2 regions of the Bacillus sp. FDAARGOS_235 genome follow, and region 1 is predicted to be linked to the other one. Evidence: riboswitches for the same ligand, from Rfam matches in the RefSeq annotation. Region 1 holds a riboswitch; the other holds the start of a gene.
What was found. Region 1 has a riboswitch for cyclic di-AMP ahead of A6J74_RS13055 (hypothetical protein). Riboswitches for the same ligand answer to the same signal wherever they lie in the genome.
Positions count from the first base shown of each region.

Region 2: linked by a shared signal. The riboswitch ahead of A6J74_RS07735 (APC family permease) and the one ahead of A6J74_RS13055 (hypothetical protein) in region 1 are both predicted to bind cyclic di-AMP.

Region 1 covers NZ_CP020437.2:2,162,840-2,167,267, reverse strand. Annotated here, with positions in the region: gene thiF (thiazole biosynthesis adenylyltransferase ThiF) at 1-794, shown strand, start outside; gene thiD (bifunctional hydroxymethylpyrimidine kinase/phosphomethylpyrimidine kinase) at 810-1,616, shown strand; cyclic di-AMP (ydaO/yuaA leader) riboswitch at 1,706-1,854, shown strand; gene A6J74_RS13055 (hypothetical protein) at 1,948-2,334, shown strand; gene A6J74_RS13050 (hypothetical protein) at 2,348-2,581, shown strand; cyclic di-AMP (ydaO/yuaA leader) riboswitch at 2,844-2,989, shown strand; gene A6J74_RS13045 (SipW-dependent-type signal peptide-containing protein) at 3,088-3,192, shown strand; gene kdpF (K(+)-transporting ATPase subunit F) at 3,189-3,269, shown strand; gene kdpA (potassium-transporting ATPase subunit KdpA) at 3,289-4,428, shown strand, end outside.
Region 2 covers NZ_CP020437.2:1,197,700-1,202,127, reverse strand. Annotated here, with positions in the region: gene A6J74_RS07745 (hypothetical protein) at 1-1,197, opposite strand, end outside; gene panE (2-dehydropantoate 2-reductase) at 1,372-2,316, shown strand; gene A6J74_RS30370 (hypothetical protein) at 2,379-2,507, opposite strand; cyclic di-AMP (ydaO/yuaA leader) riboswitch at 2,648-2,795, shown strand; gene A6J74_RS07735 (APC family permease) at 2,940-4,428, shown strand, end outside.

The sequences.
Region 1 (4,428 bases):
AAAATAATCTTCCGAAGGCTATAGCGGCTAAAAAGCGTTTAGAAGAGATTAATAGTGATGTAACAATAGAGGCCCTCGTTCAAGATGTAACAGCTGAGGAGCTAGAAGAACTTGTTACAAACGTTGATGTAATGATTGATGCGACTGATAATTTTGAAACACGTTTTATTGTGAATGATATAGCACAAAAATATTCTATTCCATGGATTTATGGTGCATGTGTAGGCAGTTACGGTCTTTCTTACACAATTCTTCCTAGTAAAACACCATGTTTATCATGTTTATTACAATCGATTCCGCTTGGCGGGGCGACATGTGATACAGCGGGTATTATATCACCTGCTGTATCTCTTGTCGTTTCTCATCAAGTAACAGAAGCTCTTAAACTGTTAGTAGAAGATTATAAATCACTTCGAGATGGACTTGTATCGTTTGATATGTGGAAGAATGAGTATTCCTGTATGAATGTGCAAAAACTTCGCAAACATAATTGTCCTTCGTGCGGAGAGAATGCATTATATCCGTATTTAAATAAAGAGAACACATCGAAAACAGCAGTTTTATGCGGGAGAAATACAGTTCAAATTAGACCACCTCATAAAGAAGAAATGGATTTTGAACAATATAAACAGCTACTAGAAGGCCGTGTGAATAATTTAAATGTAAATCCATATTTACTATCTTTCTCTGTTGAAGAAAAGAGGTTAGTTGCCTTCAAAGATGGCCGTGTACTTGTACATGGAACGAAAGATATAAGCGAAGCAAAGACGATTTATCATCGCTATTTTGGATAGAAAAGGATGAGTGAGATGGAAGTGAATAAAGCTTTAACAATTGCAGGATCTGATAGCGGCGGTGGTGCTGGTATTCAAGCGGATTTAAAAACATTCCAAGAGCTTAGTGTGTATGGGATGACGGTTATTACGGCAATTACTGCTCAAAATACGCTTGGCGTTCAAGGGGTATATCCTGTTCCGTTAGAAGGTATTACGGAACAGCTGAATTCAATTGGTACGGATTTAACACCAGATGCAGTGAAACTAGGAATGTTATTTAGTAGTGAAATTATTCAAATTGTGGCAGAACAGATTAAGAAATTTGGTTGGAATAATATTGTGCTAGATCCTGTTATGATTGCAAAGGGCGGAGCATCATTATTACAGCAAGAAGCAGTTCAAGCATTAAAGGAATATTTATTACCAGTAGCAACAGTTATTACACCGAATGTTCCAGAAGCTGAAGTGTTAACTGGGATGGAGATTCATAATATAGAAGATAGTAAGAAAGCTGCGAAAGTATTGCACGAATTAGGTGCTAAATATGTGCTTATGAAGGGCGGACATGCGGAATATCAAGGTAATGAAGTAATTGATTTACTCTTTGATGGAGAAGAGTTTATTGAATTTAGAAGTGAACGAATTCCTTCGAAACAAACGCACGGAAGTGGCTGTACATTTGCTTCAGCAGTTACAGCTGGACTTGCGAAAGGATACTCAATGGACGAAGCAGTTCAAGAGGCAAAACGATTTATTAGTATAGCAATTGAAGAGCCATTGAATATTGGTAGTGGTCATGGACCAACGAATCATTTTGCGTATAAATTGAATAAAGCATAAGCATGAAGAATGAAAAGGCCAGTTTTACAACTGGCTTTTTTTGTTTACTTTTTCAAAATACAAGAGTAATATATCAGCCAGAATACATTTTTTGTAATACGCTGAGTCCAAATATATGGAGCGGAGGAACCAATTTTGTGCATCGTCACTTGGGGTGAATCTTTCAGTTTTGAAAGTAGGGCTACTCTCAAAGCCCGAATCCGACAGCTAACTTCGTAAGCGTTTTGAGAGAGGACGGTGCCATGATGGATACATCACTTCATCGATCCGATTAGTATAGGGGAATATCAATCTACGTTTGAATTCTTTTATGCTAAGGAGGATGAGGTACATGGAACTAACACTTATTTGTGTTGGAGAAAAAAACAAGGTAAAGAGTTTAAGAGAGCTAGTAGCATTTCAGCATGAGTTAATTATTTTTACAGCCAATGAAGAGATAGCGGCTGAAGTTAGAGATTATGGGTTTGAATCAGCTTATAGCTGTAATAAGGAGAAAGATTTTACTAGTATGTGCACACGAATTAAGAAGGTGATTTTACTAGGGGATGAGCTTCCAACAGTTAGTTTCTTCACAGAACACATTCGTTTTTCTTTTCAAGCGCCTATTACTGTTGTTACAAGGAATAAACGATATCCAGCGCGGCTCTATGAAACAATTGGAGCTAAATTTGTCGTGTTTACGAACTGTGATAATATTTCGTTTTTATTTTTTGAATAGGGCGGGGGAAGAAATGATGAAGGTACTACTATTTGGAGATATAGCAAATCGTTGGGCGGTATCGATCGAGAGGGTTCAAGAATTGGCACAGATTGATCCTATTTTTCCAGGGCCATATATTTTATTACCATCAAAAGATGCTTTGTATTTAGAGGCGGATATTACCGAGTATGAGCAGTTACATGCAGAATTATCACAAGTTTATATCCGTGGGAGAAATTTACGTGCTTTTTTATGTGGTAAATAAATTCTGAATGAAAACGAGAGCGAATGTTAAGTGTGCCTAAGTGGGGTGCTTATATACATTCGCTCTTTTTTTATATATAAAAGGTCATTTCTATGAAAAAGAAAGAAAAGACAAGAAAACAGATGAAAGAATATTAATAATACGTAATGTAAGCGTTTAAATAGCGTAATATTTTCTTATTTTAAGTAATTTACCTCTTTACAAGTGAAATATAGAGGAGTATATTTACTCTCATAAATCATTTATCAAATTTCCAAAAAAAAACCTAAAATCGCTGAGTTCCAGAAATGGAGCGGGGGAACCAATTTTGTGCATCGTCACTTGGGGTGAATCTTTCAGTTTTGAAAGTAGGGCTACTCTTTAGGCCCGAATCCGACAGCTAACCTCGTAAGCGTTTAGAGAGGAGGTTTACTTTTTGTTGTTCATTTTTTGAACACTGAGTAGAGCTCAGTGTTCTTTTTTAATATTTTAATGGTAAATTTTAACATTTAAAGTGAGGGATTGTTATGTTAGATGTTGTGATGATCGGAATTTTTGTTGTATTAGTAGCATCGATGGCAAGTCTTGCAAGTTGGTCAGATAAAGTTGTGAAAGAAGGGAAGCAATCATGATGATTGCCTTATCGGTTATTGTTGCAGCGATTACGGTGTACTTAGTATACGCATTATTAAATCCAGAAAAGTTTTAATTAGGGGGAATCATTCATTATGATTTGGATTGCAGTCATTATTACAATGCTCTTGTTTATTTTAGTAGCAAAGCCAACGGGGATTTATTTAGAGAAAGCCTTTCAAGGTAGCAAAATGCTAGATAAAGTATTCGGGCCTTTTGAGAAACTTATTTTTAAAATTACAGGTGTAAAAGGATACAATCAAACGTGGAAACAGTATGCATTATCATTAGTTCTACTCAACGGATTTATGATTGTCGTTGTATATTTCATTTTTAGATTACAAGGTGTATTGCCATTAAATCCAGCGCATATTGAAGGGATGGAGCCTACGCTCGCTTTTAATACAGCGATTAGTTTTATGGCTGATACAAACTTACAACATTACAGCGGTGAAAATGGTTTATCTTATTTATCACAATTAATCGGGATTACATTTTTAATGTTTGCGGCACCAGCAACGACGTTAGCGATTGTTATGGCTTTTATAAGAGGACTTGCTGGAAAAGAACTTGGCAACTTTTTCGTTGATTTTACGAGGGCGTTAACGAGAGTGTTTCTTCCTATCGCATTTATTGCAGCGTTAGTCTTTGTCGCACTTGGTGTACCACAAACGTTAGATGGGGCGGTTACAGCACAAACGATTGATGGAGCAAAACAAAGTATTTTACGAGGGCCTGTTGCATCATTCGTTTCTATTAAGGAACTTGGGAATAACGGCGGTGGATTTTTCGGGGCAAACTCTACACATCCTTTTGAAAATCCAGGACAAATGAGTAATATTTTGCAAATGATGCTTATGATGTTATTACCAACAGCACTTCCATTTACGTACGGACGAATGGTAGGAAATAAAAAACAAGGGCGTATCCTTTTCGTTTCACTATTCATGGTGTTTTTACTAGGATTTATAACGATTACGACATCTGAACTAAACGGGAATCCGGCATTAAATGGAATGGGTATCGAACATGTACAAGGAAGTACAGAAGGGAAAGAAGTACGATTTGGAACAGTATTCTCTTCACTATACGCAACAGTAACGACAGCTGCTGAAACAGGGGCCGTTAATACGATGCATGATACGTTAACGCCAATTGGCGGTTTAGTTCCACTCGTAAATATGATGTTGAATACAGTATACGGCGGTGTTGGAGCGGGCTTTATTAATATTATT
Region 2 (4,428 bases), 970 kb from region 1:
AGCGGCGACATTTTCTTGATATTTAAACAAACTATCAAGATTTTGTTTCGCGTTTGAGTATAAAATTTCAATGTTAAAAAGTTTTCTTAAGCGGAAGAAAATATCTTCACTTTGTGATTGAGATACTAATTCTAAAGAAAAATAATTGGCTGTAAACGAATTGATTGAATAAATTAATTTCTCTATTTCATTTGTATCTTGTTCAATATTTAGCTCAGCATAAGCATTCGCCATCTTTAATAAAACAACTTTATGAAATAGGTTTAATAATAAAGCGTAATAAAATTCTCCGTACATTTGACTAGCAAGTTTAGTGACTTCTTTTTCACCTTCATTTGTTATACATGTGAAAATATGTTCTTCCATAATAAAATAACGGTTAGGAGCCCATCTTTGATAAGAATGCTTTGTTAAATAATCGTGAATATAAGGAACATTATTTGCACTAATATACGGCTTACCATCGTCTGTTAATCCGGAAAGACTGGAAGCTCGATATACATCAACTACATGAAGGTCTGACTTTTTGTTAATAGATAATAAGGTTTGTACATACATTCGTTGGTCTTCAAAGAAGGGGAATGTTTGAAAGTATGAACTCCGCAACCTCTTATTCTCAAAGAAGTCTGTTAAGCCATGATATAAATCGCCGAATATAAGTTTTTCTACTTGTGAATATTTTTTCCCATCACATTCAATACAAATGGTCTCGGTTGTATCATTTCTAGTTTCAAGCACACGGAAGCGAGAAGCAAATTCGATGGCTTCTGATAATGTCATGTTTGGGGCGGTTTTGACTTCTGTTCGAATTGTTAAGAAGCCAAGCTCATAAGGACAAAGTGTTACATCAATAGAATGTATCTTGAATGGAACGGAAATAAGATTTGTTGTTAAATGTCCATTTAAATTAAGGTCTTTAGAATAGCGCTGTAGTCCCTTTTGATGTTCTGAATGAGGAAAAAGAATTTTATTCGTAAATGAAAGATAGTATGCTTCCATATTTTGATGTGAAACTTGAAACTGCCCGTAATATGTATTTTCATCTTCAAGATGATCAAGTCGAAAAGGACGGAAATTATTTTTTTGTAAGAAAGGGAACATATTTTGTTCATATCCAGTTTTAAACGAAAACGGGAATATAAATTGAAATATAGCTGTTGTTACATCTTTTTCTTCGATTGTTTGTATTGCCTCCATTTACATTGTTTCCTTTCCGTATAAGCTATAGAAACAACATGCCCAATTTTTCTTGAAAATAACCTTGTTTTTTCAATAGATTAAGAATGAAAATTCAGCTAATTTAACAAGGGACATGTATAATGTTATGTATACTAAAACTAGTATAATTGTGTGAGGAAAAGGGGATGTTGTATGCGCATTTTAGTATTAGGAGCTGGTGGCGTCGGTGGATTTTTTGGTGGCCGATTAGTAGAAAAGGGAGAAGATGTTACATTTCTCGTTCGCAGCAAAAGAAAACAACAATTAGAGGAAAAAGGACTTGTTATTCGTAGTGTGAATGGAGATTTTTCCTTTCAACCGAAATTGATAACGAAAGAAGATAGAACTTCTCCATTTGATGTGATTTTATTTTCAACAAAGGCGTATCACTTAAACGAGGCAATTCAAGATTTGAAGCCGTTTGTTGGCGAAAATACTGTAATCATTCCATTGTTAAATGGTATCGCTCATTTATCGCTATTACAAAAAGAATTCGGCGGGGAAAAAGTAATGGGCGGTTTATGCTTTATTGAGACGACGTTAAACGATCAAGGAGAAATTGTACAAACTAGTGCTGCCAACAGACTTGTATTTGGAGAAATTAAGCCTCAAGATTCAGAGAGAATAAAGCGTATTACGAAAGCATTTATAGGTACGAAAGCTAGCTTTGTTTTAAGTGAAAATATTACGCAAGATATGTGGCATAAATATTTATTTATTACTGTCATGTCAGGCGTTACAACATTAATGCGTGCACCGATAGGACCAATTCGTGAAAGTGAAGGTGGACGTGAATTTATCCGAAATTTATTTGAGGAATCTGTGCAAATTATGAGGGTATTAGGAGCTCCAGTTAAAGATAATATTGCCCAGGAACATATGAAAACGATTGATAAAATTTCTTATGATATGAAGTCCTCTATGCAGCGTGATATGGAAAAAGGTTCGTTTATTGAAGGGAAGCATTTGCAAGGATACTTACTAGATGTAGCAGAACAATTTTCTTTAGAAGCACCATTACTAGGAGTGGTATATCAAAATTTGAAGGTGTATGAAGAAATGACATTTAACAAACCCGTAATAGAATTAGATGTATGAAATAATAAAAAAGATAGCAATATATAAGTGTATTGCTATCTTTTTTATTTGCGTATGACAAATTATTTGTTTCTTTTAATTCTTTCTGTCAAGTTTATTTCCTGTTCACGTTTACCATATAACTGATTAATTTCATTTGCTACTGCATCTAAATATGAATCGGAAAAAAGCGGTTTCTTCTTTTTAGACATACGGGTCTCCTTTAAGGGTTTTTTAGTATTCATTATGTATATTTATCAGCGGATTATGCGCAATCATTTTAAATTTTTTCTTTTTAAAAATTTTTGTTTACATTTTGAAAATAAAGGAGTATTATAATCCACAGTTTCAATTTTCTAAATCGCTGAAACCGCATGGTACGGGGGACCCGTTCTTACGGATTAGTACATAATCCGATGGGGTGAATCCTTAAAAAAAGGTAGGGCTACTCATAGGCCCGAATCCGACAGCTAACCTCGTAAGCGTTATATTGAGAAGGAAGGTGGAGCTTGTGCGACAAAAAAAATAATGTCTACAAGTCTATTTCGCTATGGCTTGTAGACATTTTTTGTTTTCTGAAGAAATAGTTTGCTGGCTGTAACAAGCAGAATCGTTCGTACAAAATTATTGGAGAGTGGACAGCTGTGGTTTCATCTATTAAAAGATTTTTAATTGGAAGGCCGTTAAAATCAACTGAGTTAGGAGAGCAAAAGCTTAATAAAACGAAGGCGCTAGCCATTCTATCTTCTGACGCATTGTCATCAGTTGCATACGGACCAGAGCAAATTTTAATCGCTTTAGCAGGTCTTGGAGCGATTGCGTATTGGTATTCCATTCCGATCGCTATTGGGGTATTAGTATTATTGACAGCTCTTATTTTATCTTATCGTCAAATTATTTTTGCCTACCCACATGGCGGGGGCGCATATGTTGTATCAAAAGAAAACTTAGGGATGAATCCAGGCTTAATAGCTGGAGGGTCTTTATTAGTGGATTATATTTTAACTGTTGCAGTAAGTGTATCAGCAGGTACAGATGCGTTAACATCTGCTTTTCCTAGCTTACATGCACATAATGTAATCATTGCGATTATATTTGTTATATTTATAACCATATTAAATTTAAGAGGTGTAACAGAGTCAGCTTCCGTTTTAGCATATCCTGTTTATTTATTCGTTTTAGCACTATTTATATTAATTGGTGTAGGGATATACAATATTTTAACTGGTCACGTTTCACCGACCTTACACACGCCGATTGGAACGCCGGTTGCGGGAATTAGTTTGTTTTTACTGTTAAGAGCATTTGCATCAGGTAGTTCGGCTTTAACAGGTGTTGAAGCGATTTCAAACGCAATTCCAAACTTTAAAGATCCTGCACCAAACAATGCAGCGAAAACTTTGCTTGCGATGGGTGCATTACTTGCTGTGTTATTTTCAGGAATTGTATTTTTAGCTTATTATTACGGAATTACACCGAGTAAAGAAGTAACTGTTGTTTCCCAAATTGCTGAACAAACATTTGGACGTAATTTCATGTACTATTTCATACAAGGCACAACAGCTTTAATATTAATTCTTGCTGCTAACACAGGGTATTCTGCATTTCCATTATTAGCAGTTAACCTTGCAAAAGATAAATTCATACCGAGAATGTTTACGATTAGAGGAGACCGTCTTGGTTACTCAAACGGTATTATTATACTTGGAATTGCTTCGATTATTTTAATTGTAGCTTTCCAAGGTCAAACAGAACATTTAATTCCGCTATATGCAGTAGGTGTGTTTATTCCATTTACACTTTCTCAAACGGGTATGGTATTAAAATGGCTTCGTGAAAAACCTGAAGGATGGGCTTTAAGATTAACGGTTAATTTAATTGGTGCAGTCATTAGTTTTATCGTTATGAGCATGTTCTTTTTAACTAAATTCGCTCAAGTTTGGTCGATCCTTATTTTCTTACCTGCTATTATCTTCTTGTTCCATCGAATTAAGAAGCATTATGATGCAGTCGGTGATCAATTAAGTTTAAAAACTTGTGAGCCTCTTATTCCGATTGAGGGGAATGTAATTCTCGTTCCTGTAGCTGGTATGACTCATGTAGTAGAAAATTCATTGAACTATGCGAAGGCTC